3 regions of the Kitasatospora griseola genome follow, and region 3 is predicted to be linked to each of the others. Evidence: predicted binding sites of a transcription regulator. Region 3 holds the regulator's gene; each other region holds the start of a gene.

Region 1 (9,517 bases), 600 kb from region 3:
GGAGCGCCACGCCGCGTAGCGCCCCCGAGCGGTCAGGCGACCACGACCACCCGGGTGCCGTTCGGCGCGAAGTCCCACAGGGCCTGGCCGTCGGAGCGGGACGCCCGGATGCCGCCGGTCTTGGTCTTCGGGTCCACCGACGGCGCGGGGGCGTTCTCGTCCACCAGCGCGCTGAAGCCGAAGACCGTGCCCTGCTGCTGGGTGAAACGCACCACGTGCTCGATCTGCCGGCCGTCGGTTCCGGTGCCGGCCGCGGCGCGGCTGTACACCGTGTAGGCGCCCGGGTTCGGCAGCGCGCTGCCCGGCGTCACCTTGAACGAGGCGAGCACCTGCTCGGTCTTCTTCGGGTCGACCAGCCACACCTGGCGGTCCTTGAGCGAGAACACCACCCGCAGGCCCGCCCCGGAGTCCGCCGGCAGCGGGGGCGCGGTGGGCTTCTCGCTCGCCGCGGGCGAGGCGGCCGTCGCCGCGGAGGCGCTCGACGACGGGCCGGCCGCGACCGCCCGGGACGCGGCGCCGTTCGCCTGGAACGCCAGCAGCCCGATCACCGCCATGGCGCTCAGGGTCAGTCCGCCGACCACCACACCAGGACCCAGCTTCGCCACGTCTGCTCCTCAACGCTCCGCGTATCCCGTCCGAGGCCCATCGTGCCAGGTCCGCGCCGCCGCCTCGGCCTCTTCCGATCGTGTGTTCCCGGCCGGTGCGGGCACCGGCGCCGGACCCTCTAACCTTGAACCCGTGCTCCTCCTCGCCTTCGACACCGCCACCCCCGCCGTCACGGCCGCCGTCCACGACGGCGAGCGCGTGCTCGCCGAGTCCTACGAGGTCGACGCCCGCCGGCACGGCGAACTGCTGCTGCCCACCATCGACGCCGTGCTGCGCACCGCCGGTGTGGACAAGCGGCAGCTCACCGACCTGGCGGTCGGCGTCGGCCCGGGCCCGTACACCGGCCTGCGGGTCGGCCTGGTGACCGCCGCCGCGCTCGGCGACGCGCTCGGCCTGCCCGTGCACGGCGTCTGCACCCTCGACGCGATCGCCCACCAGGCCCGCACCGAAGGCCTGGACGGCGCGTTCACGGTGGCCACCGACGCGCGCCGCAAGGAGGTCTACTGGGCCTCCTACGACGCGTCCGGCGCCCGGGTCTCCGGCCCGGCGGTGGACCGCCCGGCGGAGATCGAGCCGGGCGAGCGGACGGTCGGCGCGGGCGCGCTGCTGTACGGCCTGCCGGCGGCGAGCGGCCCCGAGCACGTGTCGGCGGGCGCGCTCGCCGACTTCGCGGTCCGCGAGCTGGCCGCCGGCCGCGAACTGCTGCCGAACGCCCCGCTGTACCTGCGGCGCCCGGACGCGCAGGTGCCGGCGGGCTACAAGGCGGTGCTTCCGGCGTGACGCGCACGGGACTCTCCGGCCGTGGCTAGGTTCGCGCTGCGCCCCATGCGCTGGTGGGACATCGAGCCGGTCATGGTGCTGGAGCACCTGCTGTTCCCCGAGGACGCCTGGTCGCGCGGGATGTACTGGTCCGAGCTGGCCGAGGCGTACCCGGGCGGCAGCCGGCACTACGTGGTGGCGGTGGACGAGGCCGACGCGGTGGTCGGCTACGCCGGGCTGATGACGGTCGGGCCGGACGGCGACGTGCAGACCATCGCGGTGGAGGCCGGGCACCAGGGGGCGGGCCTCGGGGCGATGCTGCTGACCGAACTGGTCGAGGAGTCGGTCCGGCGCGGCTGCGCCGAGCTGCTGCTGGAGGTGCGGGTCGACAACCTGCCCGCGCAGCGGCTGTACGAGCGGTTCGGGTTCGAGCCGGTCGGCATCCGGCGGGGCTACTACCAGCCCGCCAACGTGGACGCACTGGTGATGCGTCTGGACCACCTGGCAAGCGATGCAAGCGATCTGAAGGATCATCACAATGGCTGACGAACCGCTCGTCCTCGGTATCGAGACCTCCTGCGACGAGACCGGCGTCGGCATCGTCCGCGGCACCACGCTGCTCGCCGACGCGGTCGCGTCCTCGGTGAACGACCACGCCCGGTTCGGCGGCGTCGTCCCGGAGATCGCCAGCCGGGCGCACCTGGAGGCGATGGTCCCCACCATCCAGCGCGCGCTGGACACCGCGGGCGTCAAGGCGAGCGACCTGGACGGCATCGCCGTCACTGCCGGCCCCGGCCTGGCCGGCGCGCTGCTGGTCGGCGTGAGCGCCGCCAAGGCGTACGCGTGGGCGCTGGACAAGCCGCTGTACGGCGTGAACCACCTGGCCTCGCACATCTGCGTCGACCAGCTGGAGCACGGTCGGCTGCCCGAGCCGACCATGGCGCTGCTGGTCTCCGGCGGCCACTCCTCGCTGCTGCTCAGCGGCGACATCACCTCCGACGTGCGGCCGCTCGGCGCGACCATCGACGACGCGGCCGGCGAGGCATTCGACAAGGTGGCCCGGGTGCTCGGCCTGGGCTTCCCGGGCGGGCCGGTGGTGGACCGGATGGCCCGCGAGGGCGACGGCAGGGCGATCGCCTTCCCGCGCGGCCTGAACAACGCCGGCGACCCGGCGTACGACTTCTCGTTCTCCGGCCTGAAGACCGCCGTGGCGCGCTGGGTGGAGGCCAAGCGGCGGGCCGGCGAGCCGGTGCCGGTGGCGGACGTCGCCGCGTCCTTCCAGGAGGCGGTCACCGACGTGCTCACCCGCAAGGCCGTGCGGGCGTGCAAGGACAACGACGTCGACCACCTGATGATCGGCGGCGGCGTCGCCGCGAACTCCCGGCTGCGCGAGATGGCGCAGCAGCGCTGCGACAAGGCGGGCATCGTGCTGCGGGTGCCGCGTCCGGGCCTGTGCACCGACAACGGCGCGATGGTGGCGGCGCTCGGCGCGGAGATGGTCTGGCGCGACCGCACCCCGTCCTCGTTCGACCTGTCGGCGGACTCCTCGCTGCCGGTCACCGAGACGCACGTCCCGCACACCGACTTCCACGCGCACGCCCACGAGGCGCTGAAGTGACCCTGGCGGCGATGTGGGAGGCCCGCGCGGTCGACCGGCGGGGGAGTGAACTGCACGCCTGGGCGCGGGAGTTCGCGCTGCCCGCAGTGCGCGGGGCGGCCGGTCTGGAACGGGTCGAGCTGTTCACCGCGCCCGGGGACCGGGTGCTGCTGATCGCGCTCTGGGCGGGCGAGCCGGGGCCGGTGCCGGAGCCCCCGGCCGGGCTGCTGTCCCGTCCGGTGCACCGGTGGACCTTCACCCGGACGGACGTCGGGTAGGCAACCGGGGAGCCGGTAGCGTTCGTCCAGAACATCGACAGTCGTGTAGAGGAAGAGCGGGGGACACCGGTGACGAACAGGGCCCGGATCGGGTACGGCGTGGGTGCGCTCGCCGTGCTGCTGGCGGCGAGCGGGTGCGGCAGTTCCGCCCCCGCCACGAAGTCCGCCGCCCCCGCGAAGCCCGCGGCGGCGTCCTCGGGCAGCTCCTCCTCCGCCGCCGCGTCGGCGCCCGCGCAGGACACCGCCGGGGAGGCCGCGTGGGCGAAGTGGGGCCTCAAGCCGATGGCCAAGGCGCCCGCGCCGCCCGCCGACAAGCCGATCAAGCTGACGAAGACCGGCACCGTGCCGGTGTTCAGCGAAGTCCCCACCCAGGACAAGGTCGTCTTCATCACCATCGACGACGGGGCCGAGAAGGACCCCAAGTTCGTCCAGATGCTCACCGAGCTGAAGGTGCCGATCACGATGTTCCTGACCAAGGACATCGTCAAGAACGACTACGCCTACTTCAAGCCGCTGCAGGCGCTCGGCAACACCGTGCAGAACCACACGGTCAGCCACCCGGTGATGAGCAAGATCACCGCGGCCCAGCAGAAGACCCAGATCTGCGACGACCAGACCGCCCTCACCGAGCAGTACGGCACCGCCCCGTACCTGTTCCGGCCGCCCTTCGGCGACGGCGCCAACACCCCCACCCTGAACACCTCGGTGCAGGAGTGCGGGCCGCGTGCCATCGTGCTGTGGCGCGAATCCATGCAGATCCACGACATGCAGTACCAGTCCGCCGACAAGAAGCTGAAGAACGGCGACATCATCCTCGCCCACTTCCGCGGCCCGTCCGAGCTCAAGGGCGAGACCATGACCGCGATGTTCGGCGAGATGCTCGCCCGCATCCAGGAGCAGGGCTTCGCGGTCGCCCGCCTCGACGACTACATCGCCAAGCCCGCCGGCTGACCCAGCATCATCACCGGGCCGGCCGCGGTGCGGGCCACGATCACCGTCACCGTGTTCGGCCCGGCCGGCTTCAACTGCCGCCGCAGTTCCTCCGGGACCACCGACGCCCCGCGCTTCTTGATCACCACGGTGCCGATCCGGCGCTCCTTCACCAGCGCCTTCAACTTCTTCACGTTGTACGGCAGTACGTCGGTCAGCTCGTAGGCGTGCGCGTACGGCGTCGGACGCAGCTCGTCCGAGGTGACGTACGCGATCATCGGATCGATCAGCCGACCGTTTGTCGACTCGACCACCTCGGCGACCATCCGGCCCCGGATCACCGCGCCGTCCGGCTCGTACAGGTACCGCCCCACCGGACCCACCGGCGGGTCCGGCAGCGCCCCGCCGGTCAACGAGTGCGGGCCTGGCAGCAGCGTCGCCCGGTACGGCTCGGCGGCCGCGGTGCCGAACCACAGCACCGCCTCCTTCACCTCGCCCCGGTCCGACACCCACTCCGCCTCGGCGCCCTCCGGCACCAGCTCGTGCGGGATCCCCGGCGCCACCTTCAACGCCCCGAACGGGGTGCGCCGGGCCGCCTCCACCGCCCAGGACAGCGGCGGCGAGTACGCCTCCGGGTCGAACACCCGGCCGCGCGAGGTACGCCGCGCCGGATCGGTGAACACCGCGTCGAAGCCGTCCGTGTCGACGTCCGCGACGTCCGCGCAGCGCACCTCCACCAGCTCCGCCACGCCCAGCGCCGCCGCGTTCGCCCGCGCCACCTCGCAGGTCAGCTCGTCCCGGTCCACCGCCAGCACCGCGATCCCGGCCCGGGCCAGCGCGACCGCGTCCCCGCCGATCCCGCAGCACAGATCCGCCAGCCGCTTCACCCCGAGCGCCGCGAACCGCCCCGCCCGCCACTCGGCCACACTGCGCCGCGTCGCCTGCTCCACCCCGTGCTGCGTGAAGTACATCGACCGGGCGTCCGCCCCGAACTTCGCCTCCGCCCGCTGCCGCAACCGCGCCTGCTCGAACGCCGCCCGCACCAGCTCCGCCGGGGGTACCCCCAGCGGAGCGTGGGGGCGGTACTCCCGCCGCAGCCGGGTCGCCAGCGCCAGCTCCTGATCCGCGGTGAACTCCCGCAACTCGGCCAGCAGCGCCTGCCCCTGCTCGGTCAGCAGCGCCCGGAACGATTCGATCTCCACGGCCCCATTGTCGCCGCCCGGTCACCCCCCGGAATCCCGGGCCGGGCGGAAACTGCGACACGACGTCGTTGGCACTCTGGTTGACTGAGTGCTAACGGCGTCCTAAGGTCGTTCCTGGCACTCACCCCAGGGGGAGTGCTAACGCGAAGATGCGTGCCTGACCCCCGCGACGGCAGTTGCGCACCATCGCCCACCTACCTGTTAGACAACCCCGTAATCTCCGAAGGGGAGCTCGGACGTGACCACCAGCAGCAAGGTTGCCATCAAGCCGCTCGAGGACCGCATTGTGGTCCAGCCGCTCGACGCCGAGACCACCACCGCCTCCGGCCTGGTGATCCCGGACACTGCCAAGGAGAAGCCCCAGGAGGGTGTCGTCCTTGCCGTCGGCCCGGGCCGCTTCGAGGACGGCCAGCGTCTGCCGCTCGACGTCGCCGTCGGTGACATCGTCCTGTACTCGAAGTACGGCGGCACCGAGGTGAAGTACCAGGGCGAGGAGTACCTCGTCCTCTCGGCTCGCGACGTTCTCGCCATCATCGAGAAGTAAGACGTCCCCAGCCCGCCCCGGATCCGTGTCAGCACTGACAGGGGCCCGGGGCGCGGTTGTTGCTCCACGTACGCAGACCACACCCTGAGGAAACGGGATCATGGCGAAGACCCTGCAGTTCGACGAGGACGCCCGCCGCTCGCTGGAGCGCGGCGTCAACAAGCTTGCCGACACCGTCAAGGTGACCATCGGCCCCAAGGGCCGCAACGTCGTCATCGACAAGAAGTTCGGCGCCCCCACCATCACCAACGACGGTGTGACCATCGCCCGCGAGGTCGAGCTCGACGACCCGTACGAGAACCTCGGCGCGCAGCTGGTCAAGGAGGTCGCCACCAAGACCAACGACGTCGCGGGTGACGGCACCACCACCGCCACCGTGCTGGCCCAGGCCCTGGTCAACGAGGGTCTGCGCAACGTCGCCGCCGGCGCCGGCCCGGCCGCCCTGAAGAAGGGCATCGACAAGGCCGTCGCCGCCGTCTCCGAGCACCTGCTGTCCATCGCCCGCGAGATCGAGGGCAAGGACGACATCGCCGCCGTCGCCTCCCTCTCCGCCCAGGACACCCAGGTCGGCGAGCTGATCGCCGAGGCGATCGACAAGGTCGGCAAGGACGGTGTCATCACCGTCGAGGAGTCCAACGCCTTCGGCGTCGAGCTCGAGTTCACCGAGGGCATGCAGTTCGACAAGGGCTACCTCTCGCCGTACTTCGTCACCGACGCGGAGCGCCAGGAAGCCGTCCTGGAGGACCCGTACATCCTGATCAACCAGGGCAAGATCTCCAGCATCCAGGAGCTCCTGCCGCTGCTGGAGAAGGTTCTGCAGGCCGGCGGCTCCCGCCCGCTGCTGATCATCGCCGAGGACGTCGACGGCGAGGCCCTCTCCACCCTGGTGGTCAACAAGATCCGCGGCACCTTCAACGCGGTCGCGGTCAAGGCCCCCGGCTTCGGTGACCGCCGCAAGGCCATCCTCGGCGACATCGCCACCCTGACCGGCGGCCAGGTCATCTCCGAGGAGGTCGGCCTCAAGCTCGACCAGGTCGGCCTGGACGTGCTGGGCTCCGCCCGCCGCATCACCGTCACCAAGGACGAGACCATCGTCGTCGACGGCGCCGGCGCGTCCGACGCGGTCGCCGGCCGGGTCGCCCAGATCAAGGCCGAGATCGCCAACACCGACTCCGACTGGGACCGCGAGAAGCTCCAGGAGCGCCTCGCCAAGCTGGCCGGCGGCGTCTGCGTGATCAAGGTCGGCGCGGCCACCGAGGTCGAGCTCAAGGAGCGCAAGCACCGCCTGGAGGACGCCATCTCCGCGACCCGCGCCGCGGTCGAGGAGGGCATCGTCGCCGGTGGCGGCGCCTCGCTGGTGCACGCCGCGAAGGTCCTGGAGGACGGCCTCGGCCTGTCCGGCGACGAGGCGACCGGTGTCGCCGTGGTCCGCCGCGCCCTGGTCGAGCCGCTGCGCTGGATCGCCCAGAACGCCGGTCTTGAGGGCTACGTCATCACCTCCAAGGTCTCCGAGCTGGAGGCCGGCCAGGGCTACAACGCCGCCACCGGCGAGTACGGCGACCTGGTCAAGGCCGGCGTCATCGACCCGGTCAAGGTCACCCGCTCCGCCCTGGAGAACGCCGCCTCCATCGCCTCCCTCCTACTCACCACCGAGACCCTCGTGGTCGAGAAGAAGGAAGAGGACGACGCGGCGGGCCACGGCCACTCGCACGGCGGGCACGGCCACAGCCACTGAAGCGCCGGCCGCTAGATGAATGATGCGAAGGGTTAGTGGTCGTAGGCGGTCAGCGAGCGCATGACGGGCTGACCGGTCCGGTCGTTGTGCCAGATCGCCGAGGTCAGTGCGAGGATGCGTTGCAGGACACGGACCATCACCCCGGCCGGCGTGCGGCCCTGGTGGCGTTCGAGGTCGAGTTGGGCCTTGAACGTCTGGTTGACCGACTCGATGATCTGCCGCAGCGGCTTGAACAGCCTGGCTCCGGCCCGCTCGGGTTCGCCCTTGCGGGCCGGGCGGAGCAGGTGGACGCCCCACTCGGCGAGTTCGTGTTCGAAGGCGCGGCCGTAGTAGTGCCGGTCGCCGATCAGGGTCTGGCCCGGTCGGGAACCGGCCAGGTCGGGTTCGGCGTGGAGGATGCCGAGCAGGGTCTGGCGCTCGTCGGCCTTCGCGCCGGTCAGCGCGAACGCGACGGGCAGGCCGTGCAGGGTGCACACCAGATGCAGGCGCAGACCCCAGAAGTAGCGGGAGTGGCTGGCGCAGTAGCCGTACTCGGCCCATCCGGCCAGGTCGGAGCGCTTGGCGGTCTCGCGTGAGCGCCCACATTCCACCGGGGTGGAGTCGACGACCCACACGCTGTCGGTCCACAGCGAGGTGTCGATCGCGACCAGGCGGTTGACGCGGGCGATCAGGCCGGCGGCCTTGCGCAGGCGCCGGTTGTAGCCGGACTGCCCGGGCAGGTACGGGAACAGGTGCCGCAGGCGGGCGGTGGCGTAACGGATCCAGCGGCGCTCGGAGGTGAAGCCGAGCAGGGCCTGCATCACCGCCAGGGTGACCAGTTCGGCATCGCTGAGCCGGGGCGCGATCCCGATCTCGGGTCGCCACGGCGCCAGATGGGGCGATTCCTTCAGCAGGTCGTCGGTCTTCACGTAGAGTGCGGTCGCGAGGGAGTCCAGGTCAGGCGTCACAACCGACCTTTGGACTCCCTCGCGTCATTTCATGCACGCCAGCGAGCCCTTGGCATCAATCATCTAGCTGACCCCTGAGGGGCAGCGACCGCAGGGGCGCGAGGAACTGCGCGACCGGCCATGCACTCTCGTAGTGCGAGGCTCGGAGCGTGCAGGGCCTCGCGCCCTTTCGCATGGGCAGGTGGGCGGGGGGAACTGCGCGACAAGCGCAGGCCACGTCCGCAAGGTCGCGAGCACGTGCAGGTCATTGTCCTGCGTTGCGATCTTGCTGGTGGGTGCCTTCCGCTGCGCGCAGTTCCGCCCCCTCGGCTTCGCCTGGGGGTACCCCCAGCGCCCCTGCTTTCGCACCCGCTCGTGCACCCGCTCGCGCCGCCGGTTTCGCGTCCGTCCGTGCCCGCTGCGCTCTCCCCTAAGGTTGATGGCGTGATTGAAGCCCGCCACCTCCGTGTTCTGCATGCCGTCGCCCGGACCGGGTCGTTCTCCGCTGCGGCGCGGGAGCTGGGGTGCACGCAGCCTGCGGTGAGTCAGCAGATGAAGGCGCTGGAGAAGGCGGTGGACACCCCGCTGGTGGTGCGGTCGGGGCGGGAGATGCAGTTGAGCGAGGCCGGGCGGGTGCTGTTGAAGCATGCGAACGGGATCCTCGCGGGGCTGTCGGCCGCGGAGGAGGAGGTCGCGGCGATCGCCGGGCTGCGGGCGGGCCGGGTGCGGTTGGTCTCGTTCCCGACAGCGAGTTCGACGCTGGTGCCGCGGTCGGTGGCGCAGGTGCGGGCGGCGCATCCGGGGGTGCGGGTGTCGTTGGTGGAGGCGGAGCCGCCGCAGGCGCTGGCGATGCTGCGGGGCGGGGAGTGCGAGGTGGCGCTGGCGTTCCGGTACCCGGACTCGCAGGGCGGGCTGAGCCTGCCGTCCCCGCACGCGACGT
Region 2 (9,517 bases), 1.7 Mb from region 3:
GCGTCTTCGTGGAGGACAAGGAACGGGCGCTGGCCGTGCACACCCGGCGCACCGACGACCCCGACGGCACGCTGGCGCGGCTGCGCGCCCCGCTCACCGAGCTGGCCGGCCGTCACGGCCTGGTGGTCGAACCCGGCCGCATGGTCCTCGAACTGCGCCCGCCGGGGGTCGACAAGGGCGTCGCCCTCCGCAAGTTCCTGGCGGAACGGGACGCCGGGCCGGTGCTGTTCGCCGGCGACGACCTCGGCGACCTCGCCGCCTACGAGGAGGTTTCCCAGCGGCGGAAGCACGGCCACCCCGGCCTCCTCGTCTGCAGCGGCCCCGTCACCGGCGAGGCCCCCGTCCGCGAACTCGCCGACCGCGCAGACCTGGTGGTGGCGGGGCCGGCGGGGGTGGTGGACCTGCTGAACGAGTTGGCGTCGCGGTTGAGGGTGTGACGGCGGTCGCGAGCGAGACACCGGGAGAGCACCACCAGGGGTGCCCCCAGCGCCCCTGGTAGTGCTCGCCCCGGTTGGCTCTAGAGCGCGTTCAGTTGGTCGAGGAACCACTGCTGCGGCGGCAGCGCCGTCGCCGCGGCGGCCAGCCGCTCGGTGCGGTCGGCGCGGTCGGCCGGGGGCATGGCGAGGGCCCGGGCCAGGGCGTCCGCGGTGGCGATGACGTCGAAGGGGTTGACGGTGATCGCGTCGTCGGCGAGTTCCTCGTGGGCGCCGGCCTCGCGGGAGAGGACCAGGGCGCAGCCGTGGTCGGAGACGACGGGGACCTCCTTGGCGACCAGGTTCATGCCGTCGCGGACGGGGTTGACCAGGGCGACGTCGGCGAGCCGGTACGCGGCGAGGGAACGCGGGAAGTCGTCGTCGACGTGCAGGATGAGCGGCTGCCAGTCGGCGGTGGCGAATTCGGCGTTGATCTCGGCGGCGAGCCGTTGCACCTCGGCGGTGTACTCCCGGTATTCGGCGAGGTCGGTGCGCGAGGGGTAGGCGAAGGCGATGTGGACGACCCGGTCGAGCCATTCGGGGCGGGTGCGCAGCAGGTGCCGGTAGGCGAGCAGGCCGCGGACGATGTTCTTGCTGAGCTCGGTGCGGTCGACCCGGACGACGGTGCGCCGGTCGCCGACGGCTTCGCGGAGGGCGGCGAGGCGTTCGTCGACGTCGGGCCGGTGGGCGCGCTCGCGCAGGAACGCGGCGTCCGCGCCGAGACCGTGGACACCGAGCCGGGTGGTGCGGCCGGCGTGGGCGACGGTGAGGGCGTCGCGGTCGACGCTCGCGCCGAGGACGCGCTCGCAGCAGTCGGCGAAGGCGAGGGCCCAGCGGCGGGTGAGGAAGGCGGCGCGGTCGGCGCCGAGGATGCCTTCGAGGACTTCGGCGGCGACGTCGTCGGGCAGCAGCCGGTAGTACTCGGGCGGGGCCCAGGGGGTGTGCGAGAAGTGGCCGATGCGCAGGTCGGGGCGGAGGGCGCGGAGCAGCGCGGGGGCCAGCGAGAGGTGGTAGTCCTGCACCAGGACGGCGGCGCCGGGGGCGGCTTCGGCGGCGAGGGCTTCGGCGAACGCGGTGTTGTAGGCCCGGTAGGCGGCCCATTCGGTGCGGAAGTCGGCGTCGAACGCGGGCTTGGTGGGAATGTCGTACAGCAGGTGGTGGACGAACCACAGGGTGGAGTTGGCGACGCCGTTGTAGGCGCGGGCGAAGGTCTCCGGGTCGATGTCGAGCATGCGGACGGCCTGCCCGCCGACGTCGTGGCCGGCCCGGTCGAGGCGGCCTTCGGGGGCCTGTCGGGCGGCGGTGCGGTCGGCGTCGGAGAGGGCGGCGCAGACCCAGACGGCGTTCGGGTCGTCGATCGCGGAGAGCCCGGAGACCAGGCCGCCGCCGCCTCTGCGGAGGCTCAGCGTGCCGTCGTCCTCCGTGCGGAAGGACACCGGGCCGCGGTTGGAGGCCACCAGGATCGGGGCGGCTCCGGACTGCGTGGGGCGTTCGGACGCGTGATCGGCCATACAGCCAACCTTGCCGTGTGATCAGCCGACCAAACCACCCGGCGCGGGCCGGGCCGGGTGAACAGTGCGGGGCGGCAGGCGGGCAACGCGCGGGCCGGCGGTCAGCGGTCGCGGTACTCGGGGACGGTGATCATCGGGGGGCGTTCGGTGGCGGGCACCGGGTGGGTGCGGGGGGTGAAGCCGGCGGTGGTGCGGGTGTACTGGGTGAGCAGCGGCCGGACCAGGTCGGCGTCGGCCTTGAGCCGGTGGGTGCGGTCGAGGCGCTCCAGGGCGGTGCGGTAGATGGTGGCGGCCATCCGGCCGAGGGCCTGGCCGTCCTGGTGGCGGTGGTGCCGGACGCCGACGTCGACCTGGGCCAGCGCGTCCAGCCCGACCAGTTCCAACGCGTCGACCAGCAGGCCGAGTTCGACGCCGTAGCCGGTCGGGAAGGGCAGTCGCTCCAGCAGGCCGCGGCGGGCCGCGTACTCGCCGCCGAGCGGCTGGACGAAGCCGGCCAGCTGCGGCCAGTGCAGGTTGAGCAGCGGGCGGGCGACCAGTTCGGTGACCCGGCCGCCGCCGGCCGGGACGACGGCCCCGTCGGCCTCGAACGGGCGGTCGTACATGGCCTTGACCAGGTGCACGGCGGGGTCGGTGAGCAGCGGGCCGACGATGCCGGAGACGAACGCTGGGTCGAATTCGCGCAGGTCGGCGTCGATGTAGCAGACGATCGCGCCGCTGCTGGCGAGCAGCGAGCGCCACAGCACCTCGCCCTTGCCGGGGGCGGCGGGCAGCCTGGGCAGGATGGCGTCCCGGTGGACCACCCGGGCGCCGGCGGCGGCCGCCGCGGCGGCGGTGCCGTCGACCGAGCCGGAGTCGACCACCAGCAGTTCGTCGACCAGCGGGACGCGTTCCATCAGTTCGGTGCGGATCAGCGTGACGATCTCGCCGACGGTCGGCTCCTCGTCCAGGGCGGGCAGCACCACGCTGACGGTGCCGGCCGGCCCGGCGGCGCGCTTGGCGGCGAGCAGCCGGTCGAGCGGTCGGTCGGCGGCCGCCCAGGACCGGCGGCGCAGCCAGTCGGCCACTTCCGGCAGGACCCCGGGCTCGGGCTGCTCGGGCAAGATCTCGCTCCCTGTCTCGGTCCGTCTCGGTTTTCGGACGGTGGGGTTGGACGGCACGGGCCTTCGGTTACAGTCTTCGTACTGCGCCCGGACCTTCGCACGTCGGGTCGTTCGCAGCGTACGACCACAACTTCACATTGCTCATCCAGAGGGACTGAGGGAACGGCCCGTTGAAGTCCCGGCAACCCTCCCGCGCGGCCTTGCAGGCCCGGCGGGACAGGTGCCAATTCCGGCCCGGGCGCGACCGCGTCCCGGGGAAGATGAGGAGAAAGGGCCTCGCCACCATGGCTGTTGACACCCCCGCACCTGCCCCCAGCCTTCGGCCGGGGGTACCCCCAGCCGTCGACCTCGGTCCGGCCACCGCGCTGTCCTGTCGCGAGTGCGGCACCCGCTTCCCGCTCGGCCCGAGCTTCGCCTGCCTGGAGTGCTTCGGCCCGCTGGAGATCGCCTACGACTACGCCGGCTACGACGCCGAGGAGCTGCGCAAGCGGATCGAGGCCGGGCCGGCGTCCATCTGGCGCTACGCCCCGCTGCTGCCCGTCCCCGCCGACGTCGCGGACAAGCCGAACCTGAACCCGGGCTGGACCCCGCTGGTGAAGGCCGACAATCTGGGCCGCGAGCTGGGCTTCACCGCGCAGCTGCACATCAAGGACGACTCCGGCAACCCCACCCACTCGTTCAAGGACCGGGTGGTGGCCTGCGCGATCGAGGCCGCCCGCGCCTTCGACTTCACCACGCTGTCCTGCTCGTCCACCGGCAACCTGGCGGGCGCGGTGGGCGCCGCCGCGGCCCGGGCCGGCTTCAAGTCCTGCGTGTTCATCCCGCACGACCTGGAGCAGGGCAAGGTCGTGATGGCCGGGGTGTACGGCGGCGAGCTGGTCGGCATCGACGGCAACTACGACGACGTGAACCGGTTCTGCTCGGAGCTGATCGGCGACCCGGCCGGCGAGGGCTGGGGCTTCGTCAACGTCAACCTGCGTCCGTACTACGGCGAAGGCTCCAAGACCCTGGCGTTCGAGATCTGCGAGCAGCTCGGCTGGCGGCTGCCCGAGCAGATCGTCATCCCGATCGCCTCCGGCTCCCAGCTCACCAAGATCGACAAGGGCCTGCAGGAGCTGATCAAGCTCGGCCTGGTCGAGGACCGCCCGTACAAGATCTTCGGCGCCCAGGCCGAGGGCTGCTCCCCGGTCTCCGCCGCCTTCAAGGCCGGCCGCGACGTGATCAAGCCGGTCAAGCCGGACACCATCGCCAAGTCGCTGGCGATCGGCAACCCGGCCGACGGCCCCTACGTGCTCGACATCGCCCGCCGCACCGGCGGCGCCGTCGAGGACGTCACCGACGCCCAGGTGGTCGAGGCGATCAAGCTGCTGGCCCGCACCGAGGGCATCTTCGCCGAGACGGCCGGCGGCGTCACCGTCGGCGTGCTGAAGAAGCTGGTCGAGACCGGGCAGCTCGACCCGAGCAAGGAGACCGTCGCGATCAACACCGGCGACGGCCTGAAGACCCTCGACGCGGTCGCCGACTCCGGCATGACCGCCGTGATCCGCCCGACGCTGGAGTCCTTCCGCGCCGCCGGTCTCGTCTCCGCCTGATCCGTCCCCCACGTCTTCCGAGGAGTGCCCACATGAGCGCCACCGTCCGCATCCCCACCATCCTCCGCACCTACACCGGCGGCGCCGCCGAGGTGACCGCCGAGGGCGCCACCCTGGCCGCCGTCGTCGCGGACCTGGAGGCCAACCACGCCGGCATCGCCGCCCGCCTGCTGGACGACACCGGCAAGCTGCGCCGCTTCGTGAACGTGTACGTCAACGACGACGACGTGCGCTTCGCCGACGGCCTGGAGACCGAGATCAAGGACGGCGCCTCGGTGTCGATCATTCCGGCGGTGGCCGGCGGCTGCTGACGCCGCCCCGGGTATTCGCCCTGCCGCCGTCAGGCCTCGGAATTCGATTTCCGAGCCGCCTGGCGGCGGCTCGGCACATCGGCCGAAGACGTTCGGGCAGCCGTGTTTACGGCCCGGTGGGTCGCTGGAATTCGGGGACCGGCGAAGGAGTAGAGTGCCGGGAGAGCCGTTCCCCGTCACGGCCCGTTCCAATCCTCGTTTTTCCCCGTTCCGCACCTCGCGCCGGCCCCGTCCCGTCCCGCGCTCTGAGACATGCGCCGGACCGTTCGCCGCTCGACCTGTCAGGCCGCCGTCATAATTCTTTCGGCGATTTGCGGTGACACGTCCGTTATGTCCGGTGGCTATTGTCGCGCCGTACACCTTTCGCCCCGTCATATCCCCTGCGGCGTACGCGATTTCCGTGAAATTAGGGCCTGTTGCAGAGGGCGCATATCCGGATACATTCAGCCGCGACAGAGGCTGCGCCGTGCGGGGGGGAGTCCCCACAGGCCGGTCTTCCAGACCTCCGGGTCCGCGTCCGCGGATCTCTGAAGGGCCAGCACAGCACAAGGGGAGTTCGGAATGGCTCAGGGCACCGTCAAGTGGTTCAACGCCGAGAAGGGCTACGGCTTCATCGCGGTCGACGGTGGAGCGGACGTGTTCGTCCACTACAGCGCGATCCAGATGGACGGCTACCGCACCCTGGAAGAGGGCCAGCGGGTCGAGTTCGAGATCTCGCAGGGTCAGAAGGGTCCGCAGGCCGACATGGTCCGCGCCGCCGGCGCCTGACGGCTCGGCAGACCGCACCCACGACAGTACGACCGGCAGGTCCGGCCCCGGCGCGACGCGTCCCGGGCCGGGCCTGTCGGCGTTCTCCGGCCCGGCCTGCGGGTTTCCCGGGAGGGCGGTCGGAGCACGCCGAATGGGCTTGCACTCGACACCCCCGAGTGCTAATCATTGGCGTTAGCACTCACAGCGTGAGAGTGACAACGGACCGGGCCGGTGAGGCCCCGGAAGCGGCGGGGACAGGACCCGCACCCTCCTGGGCCGTCCGTCGCGGGCACCCCCTTGGTCCGAGCAGTCGACCGTGTCCCGGAGGACCACTTCTAATGGCCAAGATCATTGCCTTTGACGAGGAAGCCCGCCGCGGCCTTGAGCGTGGCATGAACCAGCTTGCCGACGCCGTGAAGGTCACGCTCGGCCCCAAGGGTCGCAACGTCGTTCTGGAGAAGAAGTGGGGCGCCCCCACCATCACCAACGACGGTGTCTCCATCGCCAAGGAGATCGAGCTCGAGGACCCGTACGAGAAGATCGGCGCCGAGCTCGTCAAGGAGGTCGCCAAGAAGACCGACGACGTCGCGGGTGACGGCACCACCACCGCCACCGTGCTGGCCCAGGCGCTCGTCCGCGAGGGTCTGCGCAACGTCGCCGCCGGCGCCAACCCGATGGCCCTGAAGCGCGGCATCGAGAAGGCCGTCGTCGCCGTCTCCGACCAGCTGCTGGCCCAGGCCAAGGACGTGGAGACCAAGGAGCAGATCGCCTCCACCGCCTCCATCTCCGCCGCCGACACCCAGATCGGCGAGCTCATCGCCGAGGCCATGGACAAGGTCGGCAAGGAAGGCGTCATCACCGTCGAGGAGAGCAACACCTTCGGCCTGGAGCTCGAGCTCACCGAGGGCATGCGCTTCGACAAGGGCTACATCTCCGCCTACTTCGCCACCGACCTGGAGCGCATGGAGGCGAGCTTCGAGGACCCGTACATCCTCATCGCCAACTCCAAGATCTCCTCGGTCAAGGACCTCCTCCCGCTGCTGGAGAAGGTCATGCAGAGCGGCAAGCCGCTCGTCATCATCGCCGAGGACGTCGAGGGCGAGGCCCTCTCGACCCTGGTCGTGAACAAGATCCGCGGCACCTTCAAGTCCGTCGCCGTCAAGGCCCCGGGCTTCGGCGACCGCCGCAAGGCCATGCTGGGCGACATCGCCATCCTGACCGGCGGCACCGTGATCTCCGAGGAGGTCGGCCTCAAGCTCGAGAACGCCGGCGTCGACCTGCTGGGCACCGCCCGCAAGGTCGTCATCACCAAGGACGAGACCACCATCGTCGACGGCGGCGGCGACAGCGACCAGGTCGCCGGTCGCGTCAACCAGATCCGCGCCGAGATCGAGAACTCCGACTCGGACTACGACCGCGAGAAGCTCCAGGAGCGCCTCGCCAAGCTGGCCGGCGGCGTGGCCGTCATCAAGGCCGGCGCGGCCACCGAGGTCGAGCTCAAGGAGCGCAAGCACCGCATCGAGGACGCGGTGCGCAACGCCAAGGCCGCCGTCGAGGAGGGCATCGTCGCCGGTGGTGGCGTCGCCCTGCTGCAGGCCGGTGTCGCGTTCGAGAAGCTGGAGCTGGACGGCGACGAGGCCACCGGTGCCAACATCGTCCGCGTGGCCCTGGAGGCCCCGATCAAGCAGATCGCCACCAACGCCGGTCTTGAGGGCGGCGTCGTGGTCGAGAAGGTCCGCAACCTGCCCGCCGGCCACGGCCTGAACGCCGCGACCAACGAGTACGTCGACCTGATCGCCTCCGGCATCATCGACCCCGCCAAGGTCACCCGCTCCGCCCTGCAGAACGCCGCCTCCATCGCGGCGCTGTTCCTCACCACCGAGGCCGTCATCGCCGACAAGCCGGAGAAGGCCGCCGCGGCCGCCGGCGGCGGCATGCCGGGCGGTGACATGGACTTCTGATCCGACCCCTCCGGTTGGTTCAGCCAGTCTCACGCCGTGAGGGCGGTCTCCTTCGGGAGGCCGCCCTCGCGGCGTTTCCGGCTCCCGGCGGTGCTTTGGGACAATGGGCGGATGGCCACTCCCGAGATCGAATCTGCCCTGCACAGTGCCCGCGCGCTGATCCTCGCCGACCTCACGGCACGGGACGTCGCCGACGCCGCGATCGTCTCGCTGGTCGAGGACGCCGTCACCCACCGCCGCTGGTGGCTCGAACAGTGGCCCGACGGCCGCGAGTTCGTCCTCGGCCTGATCGCCCAGGACGTCCAGGACGCGCTGCTGGAGTCGTACGGGCGGTGGCCGCTCTGTTCCGCGTGCGCGGCGGGGGACGACGACCCGCACGCGCTGAGCGTCGAGCCGGAACTGGGGGCGGACCCGCACTGGGTGTGCGGCAAGAAGGGCGTCGTCGTCGCGGCGGTCGGCGAGCTCGCCTGAGGACCGGCCGGGGAGAGCACTATGGCGCCAGCTCCCTGAGTTCGGCCTGCATGTTCGCCCGGGCCTGGGCGTCGTAGCGTTCGTGGGCCTCGGCGGTGCGGTAGAGGGCGAGGAGGTGGTGGAGGATCTCGGTGCGGCCCTCGCGGAAGGCGTCCGGGGGGACGAAGTCGTATTCGTCGCGGATGGCGGCGGTGTAGGCCACGTAGTGGTCGGGGGGTGAGCCGAGGACGGCGAGGTCGGCGTCGCAGAGGACTTCGCCGTTGTGGTCGCCGGGCGCCGGGTGGTGGGTGACGGTGAGTCGGATCAGGCGGGCGACCTCGTGGACCAGGGGTTCGGGCAGGCCCGCCTCGCGGAGGGCGCGGCAGGCCAGGGCGGCGCTGCGTTCCTCGTTCTCGGAGCGGTCGGGCCGGTAGACGGCGTCGTGGAACCAGGCGGCCAGTCGGACGGCGTCCGGGTCCTCGGCGTGGCCGGCGAGTTCGTCGATCCGGTCGAGGACGGCCCGCAGGTGGTCGGTGGTGTGGTAGCGGCGCTGCGGTTCGGCCCAGCGGGCGAGCAGGTCGCGGGCGTACGGCTCCGGGTCGACGGTGGCGCCGCAGCGGGTGAGCAGGGCGTGCCAGCGCTCGGACAGCGATGCGGTCATGACGGTCATTCTGCTCCCTGGCGGATGTGACCCACACTATATGTAGTTCACCGACTTATGACGCAGACTTGAGTAGTCGTCGCTCGGAGGCTATACATACTCGGTATGCAAGACGTTCCGCTGTTCCGAGGGGGAGCCATGACCGGATCGAGCGCGCAGGCCGTGCTGCGCCTGGAGGGAGTCGGCCGGGTGCACGGCCGGGGCGAGGCCGAGGTGCACGCCCTCCACCCGATCGACCTGGAGGTGCGGGCCGGGGAGTTCCTGGCCGTGATGGGGCCGTCCGGCTCGGGGAAGTCCACGCTGCTCGCGCTGGCCGGGGGCCTGGACCGCCCGTCGGTCGGCCGGGTGCTGGTCGAGGGCGCCCCGCTGGAGGGCCTGAGCCGGGCGCGGCTGGCCGATGTACGGCGCCGGTCGGTCGGCTACGTGTTCCAGTCGTACAACCTGATCCCGTCCCTGACGGCGGCGGAGAACATCGCGCTGCCGCGGGAGTTGGACGGCGTGCCGGCCCGCAAGGCCCGCGCGGAGGCGCTCGTCGCGCTGGAGGAGGTGGGCATCGCCCACCTCGCCGACCGCTTCCCGGAGGACATGTCCGGCGGCCAGCAGCAGCGGGTCGCCATCGGCCGGGCGCTGGCGGGCGAGCGCCGGCTGGTGCTCGCCGACGAGCCGACCGGCGCGCTCGACTCGGCGACCGGCGAAGCCGTGCTGCAG
Region 3 (9,517 bases):
CGTCTTGGGGCGGATGGTGCGGCCCCGGTTGGACAGGATGTTCGCCGTGAACACCTCGGACGGGGCCGGGTGGGCCGGGTCCTCGGCGGCGCTCCTGAGCATGGTGATGGAGCGCTCCACGGCGTCCTCCGTCAGTGGCTGGCCGGTGCGCAGCACCAGCATCATCTCGGTGAAGAGCTGCTTGACGAGCGCGACCTCGGCAGGAGAGCCGGTGGCCGTCACCTCGTTTCCTCGGACATGGATGTCGGCATCCGGGAAGCCGCCCTCGATCACTCGCAGGAGCGAGTCGGCCGCACCCAGCAGGGTGACCATCGGGTGCTTCTCCGGGATGACTATCCGGGTGCTGGCGGCCGCCGCATCGGGGCGCCGCTGTCCGTCGGTGCGGGTCTGCGGTGTGTCAGTCATGGGTCGGCGCTACGGCCTGCCTCATCCCAATCCGTCGTGTCGTGTGGCCAGTGCTCTCCAGGCCACCAGGGTACGCCGCGCGCATGTTCGCCGGAGCGGCGCGGCGGCTTCGATGGTGGAGGCTGTCGCCCCGATGTGCGAGCGGTTTTCCGCCGTCGTGCGCCCCGGGGGCGCTCAACGGCGCGGCGGGACGGGGATCCTGGCGAGGTCCTCGGCGATCACGACCTCGCCGTCGAAGTGCTTCTCGGCCTCCGCGCGGTGCGCCTGCAGGTCCGGGTAGCGCTGCGAGAAGTGGGTCAGCACCAGTCGGCGCACCCCCGCCTCGGCGGCCACCCGGGCGGCCTGCGCGGCGGTCAGGTGGCCGTGCTCCTCGGCGAGTGCGGCGTCCGCCTCCAGGAAGGTCGCCTCGATCGCCAACAGGTCGACGCCCTCCGCGAGTTCGGCCACCCCGTCGCACAGCCGGGTGTCCATCACGAAGGCGAAGCGCTGCCCGGGCCGGGTCTCCGCGACCTCCGCCAGCAGCACCGTCCGGCCGTCCACCTCGACCCGGCCGTCGCGCTGCAACTGCCCCACCAGCGGTCCGCGCAGGCCCAGTTCGCGCAGCCGCTCGGGGCGCAGCCGGACGCCGTCCGGCTCGGTCAGCCGGTAGCCGAACGACTCCACCGGGTGCGACAGCCGCACCGCCGACAGCTCGAACGGCGCGCCCGGCGCCTCCAGCGGACCCGGCCCGGCGATCGGGCGCTCCCGCAGGTCGGCGGTGGCGTGGTAGACGCTGGCGTGCCGCAGCCGGTCGAAGAACACCTGGCCGGACGCCGGGTAGTAGGCGTCCACCGGGTGCGGCACCCGGTCCAGGTTGATCCGCTGCACCACGCCCGGCAGGCCCAGGCAGTGGTCGCCGTGGAAGTGCGACACCGCGATCCGGGTGATCCCGGTGGCGGTCACGCCGGCCTGCAGCATCTGCCGCTGGGTGCCCTCCCCCGGGTCGAACAGCAGCCCCTCGCCGTCCCAGCGCAGCAGGTACCCGTTGTGGTTCCGGTGCCGGGTCGGCACCTGGCTGGCCGTGCCGAGGACGACGAGTTCACGCTGCGACAACGCTCAGACCAGCCCCTCGGCGAGCTTGCGCCCGCCCAGCACGTGCACGTGCGCGTGGAACACCGTCTGACCGGAGTCCGCGCCGGTGTTGAAGATCAGCCGGTACGACTCCAGGCCCTCGCCCTTCGCGGCCTCGCCCGCCTCGACCAGCAGCTCCGCCGCGATCTCCGGCTCCGCGGCGGCCAGTTCGGCCGCGTTGGCGTGGTGCACGTGCGGGATCACCAGCAGGTGGGTGGGCGCCTGCGGGTTTATGTCCCGGAACGCCAGCGTCCGCCCGCCCCTGCGCACCACCGTCGCCGGGATGTCCCCCGACACGATCTTGCAGAACACACAGTCCGCCTGCGGCTCCCCGGCCATCTCCCGCACTCCTTCTGAACACCCGTCACTGGTGACGTCGACCTTACAGGGAGGGGACGCGGGCCACGGCGGACCCGCGCCCCCCTGTTGCCTCAGTCGATCGGCGGCGCGACCTTGGCCGGGGTGACGGCCAGCGACTCCAGAGCGACCCGGACGGCGGTCTCCAACTGCGGGTCGCGGCCCGCCGCCCAGTCCTGCGGGGTGATCGGCACCTCCACGTCGGGGGCGACGCCGCCGTTCTCCAGGCCCCAGCCGTAACCCTCCAGCCAGCTGGAGTACTTGGGCTGGGTGACCACCGTGCCGTCCACCAGGTCGTACTTGTTGTCGATGCCGATCACACCGCCCCAGGTGCGGGTGCCGACCACCGGGCCGATGCCGAGCGCCTGGATCGCGGCGTTGACGATGTCGCCGTCCGAGCCGGAGAACTCGTTGGCCACCGCCACCACCGGGCCGCGCGGGGCGTCCACCGGGTACGGCTCGGGCCGGTCCAGGTCGCGGCCGCGGTTCCAGCCGACGATCCGGCGGGCGAGCTTCTCCACGATCAGCTGCGAGATGTGGCCGCCGCGGTTCTCCCGCAGGTCGACCACCACGCCCTCGCGGGCCATCTCGATCCGCAGGTCGCGGTGGAGCTGCGCCCAGCCGGCGCTCTGCATGTCGGGCACGTGCAGGTAGCCGAGCCGACCGCCGGACAGCTCGTGGACGGCGGCCCGCCGCCCGGCCACCCAGTCGTGGTAGCGCAGCGCCTCCTCGTCGTCCAGCGGCACCACCACGGGGTGGCGCTCGCCGCCGTCCTTGCCGCTGACGGTCAGTTCGACCGGCTGGTCGGCGGTGCCGGCCAGCAGCGGGCCGGGGCCGGTCACCGGGTCGACCGGGCGGCCGTTGACGGCGAGGACCGCGTCGCCGGGGCGGATCGCCGCGCCGGGCGCCGCCAGCGGGGAGCGGGCCCGCGGGTCGGAGGACTCGCCCGGCACCACCCGGGCCACCCGCCACACCTCGCCGTCGCGGACCAGGTCCGCGCCGAGCAGGCCCTGCCGGCGGGCCGCCTCGACGCCCCGGCCGGGCGGCATCACGTAGGCGTGCGAGGTGCCGAGTTCGGCGACCGTCTCCCACAGCAGGTCCACCAGGTCCGAGTGGCAGGCCACCCGGTCCACCAGCGGACGGTAGCGGGCCAGCGCACCCGCCCAGTCGACGCCGCCGAGGTCGGCGCGCCAGAAGTTGTCGCGCATCAGCCGGCCGTTCTCGTCGAACATCTGCCGCCACTCGGCGGCCGGGTCGACGGTGACCCGGACCCGGTCCAGGTCGACCTCGGTGTCCTCGCTGTCGTCGGCCTTCTGGTCGGCGGGGACGATCCGCAGACTGCCGTCCTCCAGCACCGCCAGCCGGGCTCCGTCGGCGGAGACCGCGAACGTGTCGACGCCGGTGAGCAGCTCCTCCACCTTGCGCTTCTTCAGGTCGTAGCGCTCCAGCGCCGTCCCGGCCGGGGTGTCGTCCAACGAGGCGGCGCTGTCGCCGAGTTCACCGCTGAACGGGATCCGGCCCCACAGCACGCCGTCCTTCGCGGCCCGCAGCGCACCGAACCGCCCGGCCGCCACCGGGAACGCCACGATCCGGTCGGCCAGGCCCTCCAGGTCGACCTTGGTGGTCGGCGCCCCGGACTCGCCCTTGTCGCCGTCCTTGCCGTCCTCGTCCTCGCCGCCGACCGGCCGCCCGGCCCGCTGCGGCCCGAACGGCGACGGGGTGTCGGCGGCCAGCGTCAGCAGGAACGGGCGGGTGCCACCGGGGAACGACAGGTCGAAGACGTGCTCGTCGTACACCGGGTCGAAGTTCCGCACCGACAGGAACGCCAGGTGCTTGCCGTCCGAGGTGAAGGCGGGCGAATAGTCGTGGAACCGCTGCGGGGTGGCCTCGCTGACGGTGCGCGAGGTCAGGTCGGCCAGCATGATCTGCCGCAGCGACCACGGCCCGAGCACCGGCTGCGACCAGGCCAGCCAGCCCGAGTCCGGGCTGAACACCGGCCCGCTGACCTCGCCCTCGCCGCTGCGCGCCAGCTCGTGCACCGCGCCGTCGCTGAGCGCCACCAGCAGCAGCCGGCCGTCGTGCGAGGCGACCGCGAGCTGCCGCCCGTCCGGCGAGACCGTCAGTGACAGCACCCGGCCGAGCTGCCCGGCCGCCAGCCGGCGCCGCTCCGCGCCGAGCACCGACGGCGCGTACGCGATCGCGTCGTCGCCGTCCGCGTCCGTCACCCACACCGCGCCCTGTGCGCCGTCCTCGCCGGGCACCACCCGGGCCAGCCGGTTGCGCACCCCCGGGGTCTCGTCCAGCACCCGGGACGGGCCCTCGCGGTGCGTCACCCAGTGCACGGTGCCGCGCACCACCACCACGGCGGCCCGGCCGGTCCGGTCCGCGGCCGCGGACTCCACCTGCCCGTCGGCCCGGGTCGGGTGCGGTCGGCGGCTGCTGCGCGGACCCGCCAGGTCGATGTCCAGCCGGCGCGGCTCGGCGCCCTCCAGGTCGTCCAGCAGCCACAGGTCGCCGGCGCTCTGCCAGATCACCCGGGTGCCGTCGGTGGACGCCTGCCGGGCGTAGAACCCGCTGTCCGCCGGGCCGTGCGCCCGCAGATCGGTGCCGTCCGGGAGGCTGGAGTACAGCCGCCCGACCCCCTCGTGGTCGGACAGGAACGCCACCCGGTCGCCCACCCACATCGGGCACTCCAGCTGGCCGTCCAACCCGGCGTGCAGCCGCTCGAACTCGGCCCCGCCGACCCACAGCTTGCCCGCCCGGCCGCCCCAGTAGCGCTTCCAGTGCGCGGCCTCCCGGTTGTGCGTCCCCAGCAGCACCCGCCCACCGGTCGCCCCCGCCGGCACCGCCTCGAACGCCAGCGACCCGATCGGCCCGTACGGCAGCCGCTCCGGCTCGCCGCCGTCCAACGGCACCGCGAACGCCCACGTCCGGCGGATCGTCTCCTGCCCCGCGGTGGTGATCGCGATCGGCCGCCCGTCGCCGCTCCACCCCACCAACGCCGTGAACGGGCTCCCCCAGTACGTCAACCGCCGCGCCTGCCCGCCGGCCGCCGGCGCGACATGCACCTCCGGCGCCCCGTCCCGCTGCGACGTCCACGCCACCGTCCGGCCGTCCGGCGAGATGCGCACGGTGCCGACCGGCACCTGATCCGCCGTCAACCGCCAGGCCCGCCCACCCTCGACGGGAGCCAGCCAGACATCGTCCTCGGCAACGAAGGCGACAACGTCACCATGCAGATGGGGGTGGCGCAGATACCCGCGCGTCGAATCGGTCACCCGGCCACCATAGGGGTGCGAACTCAGGGGTGAGGGGCAATTTCCGCGAGAGCGGAGGGGTGCGAGGACAGGGGCGCGGGGAACTGCGCGACAAGCGCACACCACGTCCGCTAGGTCGCGATCAAGTGCAGGTCATTGTCCTGCGTCGCGATCTTGCGGACGTATGCGTTCCCCTTCGCGCAGTTCCCCGCGCCCCTGTCGCTGCGCTCCTTTTACCCCCAGCGACCCGTGCGGCCGAGCAGCAGCGCTCCCGCCGCGACCCCCGCCGTGGAGGTGCGCAGGACGGACGCCCCGAGTCGGTACGGCTTCGCGCCGGCCTCCGCGAACGCGGCGATCTCGTCCGGGGACACCCCGCCCTCCGGCCCGACGATCAGCACGATCTCACCGGAAGCGGGCAGCTCCGCCGTGGCCAGCGGCAGCGACCCGTCCTCGTGCAGGACGGCGGCGAAGGAGGCGCCGGACAGCAGCGGGAGCAGCTGACGGGTCGTCATCAGGTCGTGCACCTCGGGGAAGCGCAGCCGCCGCGCCTGCTTGCCCGCCTCGCGGGCGGTCGCCCGCCACTTGGCGAGGGCCTTGGTGCCGCGCTCGCCCTTCCACTGGGTGATGCACCGGGAGGCCGCCCACGGCACCACCGCGTCGATGCCGACCTCGGTCATCGTCTCGACGGCGAGTTCGCCGCGGTCGCCCTTGGGCAGCGCCTGGACGACGGTGATCCGGGGCGCGGGCGCAGCCTCCTCGCGGACGGCGGCCACCAGCACGTCCAGCGCGTCCTTGCCGTGCACCGCGGCGACGGTGCCGTCCGCGCCGCGGCCGCGCCCGTCGGCGAGGGTGACGGCCTCGCCGGGCTCCAGGCGCTTGACGGCGACGGCGTGCCGTCCTTCGGGGCCGTCGAGGCGGACGGTGGCGCCGGGTGCGGCGCCCGTCAGGTCGTCGACGACGAACACCGGTGCGGTCATCGGAACAGGAACCCTCTCAGCGAGCGGAACGGGCGAAGAACGGAACGGACAACAAAAAAACCCGGGCCGGAAGCGGTGGCGTGCCACCACTCCCGGCCCGGAAGGAACAGGTCTCACCGGCCGTTGAAGGCGTCCTTCAGCCGGGAGAACAGGCCCTGCTGGCCAGGGGCGAACTGGCCGGACGGCCGCTCCTCGCCGCGGAGCATGGCGAGCCGCCGCAGCAGCTCCTCCTGCTCCGGGTCGAGCTTGGTGGGCGTCTGCACCTCGACATGCACTATCAGGTCGCCCCGGCCGCCGCCGCGCAGATGCGTGATGCCGCGGCCGTGCAGCGGGATCGACTGGCCGGACTGGGTGCCGGGCCGGATGTCGACCTCCTCCAGGCCGTCCAGGGTCTGCAGCGGCACCTGGGTACCGAGTGCCGCGGCCGTCATCGGGATGGTGACCGTGCAGTGCAGGTCGTCGCCCCGGCGCTGGAAGACGGCGTGGCTGGACTCGGCGATCTCCACGTACAGGTCGCCGGCCGGGCCGCCGCCGGGGCCGACCTCGCCCTCGCCGGCCAGCTGGATCCGGGTGCCGTTGTCGACACCGGCGGGGATCTTCACCGTGAGGGTGCGGCGGGCCCGGACCCGGCCGTCGCCCGCGCACTCCGGGCACGGGGTCGGGACGACGGTGCCGAAGCCCTGGCACTGCGGGCAGGGGCGGGAGGTCATGACCTGGCCCAGGAAGGACCGGGTGACCTGGGAGACCTCGCCCTTGCCGCGGCACATGTCACAGGTCTGCGCGGAGGTGCCGGGCGCGGCGCCCTCTCCGCTGCAGGTGGTGCAGGTGACGGCGGTGTCGACCTGGAGTTCCTTGGTGGTGCCGAACGCGGCCTCCTCCAGGGTGATCTCCAGTCGGATCATCGCGTCCTGGCCCCGGCGGGTCCGCGAACGCGGGCCGCGCTGGCCGGTCGCGGCGCCGAAGAAGGCGTCCATGATGTCCGAGAAGCCGAACCCGGCCGCACCGGCGCCGAAACCGCCCGCGCCGCCGCCGTTGGGCGACAGCGGGTCGCCGCCCAGGTCGTAGACCTGACGCTTCTGCGGATCGGAGAGCACCTCGTAGGCGGCGTTGATCTCCTTGAACCGCTCCTGCGTCTTCGGGTCCGGGTTGACGTCCGGGTGCAGTTCACGGGCGAGGCGTCGGAACGCCTTCTTGATCTCGTCCTGCCCCGCGTCGCGTCGGACGCCGAGTACCGCGTAGTAGTCCGTGGCCACCAAATGCTCCGGTTTGTTCCGCCTCTAGAAGTGCTTGCGACGGCTGCGTGAGGGATTCACGCAGCCTTGCTATGACTCGGCCAGGATCTGGCCGACGTACCGTGCCACCGCTCGCACCGCCCCCATTGTGCCCGGGTAATCCATCCGGGTCGGACCGATCACTCCCAGCTTTGCCACGCTCTGGTCGCCCGAACCGTAACCGACGGAGACCACCGACGTGGAATTCAGGCCCTCGTAGGCGTTCTCGTGGCCGATCCGGACCGTCATCGCGGAGTCTCCGGTCTCACCCAGCAGGCGCAGCAGCACCACCTGCTCCTCCAGTGCCTCCAGCACCGGACGGATGGACAGCGGGAAGTCGTGGCCGAAACGAGTCAGGTTGGCGGTGCCCGCCAGCATGATCCGTTCCTCGTTCTGTTCGGCGAGCGTTTCGAAAAGGACGGTCAGCACGGTGCTGACCGAGGGCCGGTCGGCCGGTTCGAAACCGGCCGGCAGGTCCTCCAGCAGGGTCGGCACCTCGGGCAGCCGACAGCCGCCCGCCGTGCCGTTGAGCCTGGCCCGCAGCTCGGCCAGCAGGCTCTCGCCGACCGGACCGGGGCAGTCCACCATCCGCTGCTCGACCCGGCCGGTGTTGGTGATCAGCACCAGCATCAGCTTGGTCGGGGTGAGCGACACCAGTTCGATGTGCCGCACCGTGGAACGGGTCAGTGACGGGTACTGGACCACCGCGACCTGCCGGGTCAGCTGCGCGAGCAGCCGCACCGTACGGGCCACCACGTCGTCCAGGTCGACCGCGCCCTCCAGGAAGTGCCGGATCGCCCGGCGCTCCGGAGCCGTCATCGGCTTCACCTCGGCGAGGCGGTCGACGAACAGCCGGTAGCCCTTGTCGGTCGGGATCCGCCCCGCACTGGTGTGCGGCTGGTGGATGAACCCGTCCTCCTCCAGCGCGGCCATGTCGTTGCGCACCGTGGCCGGTGACACGCCCAGGTTGTGGCGCTCCACCAGGGCCTTGGAGCCGACCGGCTCCTCGGTGCCCACGTAGTCCTGGACGATCGCGCGCAGCACGGCGAGCCGACGCTCGTCCAGCGGGCGCACGGACGAACGCGTGTCGATCAGGCGGCCGTCGGGCTTGCCGTCGTCCGGCATCGGTGCGCACCTCCGTCGTCGTCCGTTGTACCGGTGGTCGATCCACTCTGGCACTCAACTGGGCAGAGTGCCAGAACCGTATCTGCCAGTGTACGGCCCGGGCCTGATGGCAGGAACGGTCCGCCGACGTGATCCTCGACCGAATACCGGACCGGCCGACGCCCGGAGGCCGCCCCGGCCGCATTCCCATCGGATTCCCATCGTTTCGGATGGTGCCCGCGGGGCCTGCCGGTGGCAGCATCGAAGGCGAAGAGGCGAAGGAGGAGCAGCGATGTCGGCGTCACGGCAGCACTCCCGGTTCACCCCCGACCGCGGCCTGACCGGTCGGATGGTCACCACCATGTTCTTGATCGGCCTGCTCTACGTCGGCTTCACCGGGCTGCTGATCGTGCTGCTGCGCGGCGCCTGGCCGCTGGTGGTGCTGATCTCCGGCGGCCTGTTCGTCGCGCAGTTCTGGTTCTCCGACAAGATCACCGAACGGGCCATGGGCGCCCACCAGGTCAGCCCCGAGGAGTTCCCGCAGCTGCACGGCGCGGTGGACCGGCTGTGCGCACTCGCCGACATGCCCAAACCGCGGGTCGCGGTCGCCCACAACGACATGCCGAACGCCTTCGCCACCGGCCGCAACCCGCAGAACGCGGTGATCTGCGTGACCACCGGCCTGCTGCGCCGACTGGAACCGGAGGAGCTGGAGGGCGTCCTCGCGCACGAGCTCTCGCACGTCGCGCACCGGGACGTGGCGGTGATGACGATCGCCGGCTTCCTCGGCGTGCTGGCCGGCGCGATGACCCGGATCGCGCTGTACGGCGGAATGATGGGCGGCGGCAACCGGAACAGCAACGACTCCAACGCCGCCATCGCGATGATCATCGTCCCGCTGGCCTCGATGGTGGTCTACGCGATCAGCTTCCTGCTCACCCGGCTGCTGTCCCGCTACCGCGAACTCGCCGCCGACCGGGCCGCCGCCCAGCTGACCGGACGGCCCAGCGCACTGGCCTCCGCCCTGACCAAGGTC

The links. Region 3 encodes HrcA, which represses chaperone genes, less so after heat shock. Its sites were predicted from a motif close to TTNGCACTCNGNNNNNCNGAGTGCNAA; they were not measured.
Region 1: the regulator HrcA is predicted to act here: its motif matches at 5,441-5,467, upstream of groES (co-chaperone GroES).
Region 2: the regulator HrcA is predicted to act here: its motif matches at 5,894-5,920, upstream of groL (chaperonin GroEL).

The regions. Positions count from the first base shown of each region.
Region 1 is NZ_CP173360.1:5,020,747-5,030,263, forward strand. Features, by position in the region: gene ACI1MP_RS22915 (hypothetical protein) at 1-19, shown strand, start outside; gene ACI1MP_RS22920 (L,D-transpeptidase) at 33-605, opposite strand; gene tsaB (tRNA (adenosine(37)-N6)-threonylcarbamoyltransferase complex dimerization subunit type 1 TsaB) at 739-1,386, shown strand; gene rimI (ribosomal protein S18-alanine N-acetyltransferase) at 1,408-1,911, shown strand; gene tsaD (tRNA (adenosine(37)-N6)-threonylcarbamoyltransferase complex transferase subunit TsaD) at 1,904-2,983, shown strand; gene ACI1MP_RS22940 (hypothetical protein) at 2,995-3,240, shown strand; gene ACI1MP_RS22945 (polysaccharide deacetylase family protein) at 3,310-4,191, shown strand; gene ACI1MP_RS22950 (THUMP-like domain-containing protein) at 4,167-5,372, opposite strand; gene groES (co-chaperone GroES) at 5,611-5,916, shown strand; gene groL (chaperonin GroEL) at 6,017-7,651, shown strand; gene ACI1MP_RS22965 (IS982 family transposase) at 7,684-8,598, opposite strand; gene ACI1MP_RS22970 (LysR family transcriptional regulator) at 9,022-9,517, shown strand, end outside.
Region 2 is NZ_CP173360.1:3,900,318-3,909,834, reverse strand. Features, by position in the region: gene otsB (trehalose-phosphatase) at 1-437, shown strand, start outside; gene ACI1MP_RS17490 (trehalose-6-phosphate synthase) at 518-1,984, opposite strand; gene ACI1MP_RS17485 (glucosyl-3-phosphoglycerate synthase) at 2,086-3,084, opposite strand; SAM riboswitch class I at 3,223-3,351, shown strand; gene thrC (threonine synthase) at 3,369-4,676, shown strand; gene ACI1MP_RS17475 (MoaD/ThiS family protein) at 4,709-4,987, shown strand; gene ACI1MP_RS17470 (cold-shock protein) at 5,549-5,755, shown strand; gene groL (chaperonin GroEL) at 6,076-7,698, shown strand; gene ACI1MP_RS17460 (hypothetical protein) at 7,810-8,169, shown strand; gene ACI1MP_RS17455 (hypothetical protein) at 8,189-8,809, opposite strand; gene ACI1MP_RS17450 (ABC transporter ATP-binding protein) at 8,948-9,517, shown strand, end outside.
Region 3 is NZ_CP173360.1:5,618,330-5,627,846, reverse strand. Features, by position in the region: gene ACI1MP_RS25560 (PhoH family protein) at 1-405, opposite strand, end outside; gene ACI1MP_RS25555 (ribonuclease Z) at 580-1,497, opposite strand; gene ACI1MP_RS25550 (HIT domain-containing protein) at 1,501-1,854, opposite strand; gene ACI1MP_RS25545 (PDZ domain-containing protein) at 1,947-5,150, opposite strand; gene ACI1MP_RS25540 (16S rRNA (uracil(1498)-N(3))-methyltransferase) at 5,363-6,106, opposite strand; gene dnaJ (molecular chaperone DnaJ) at 6,220-7,359, opposite strand; gene hrcA (heat-inducible transcriptional repressor HrcA) at 7,429-8,502, opposite strand; gene htpX (zinc metalloprotease HtpX) at 8,774-9,517, shown strand, end outside.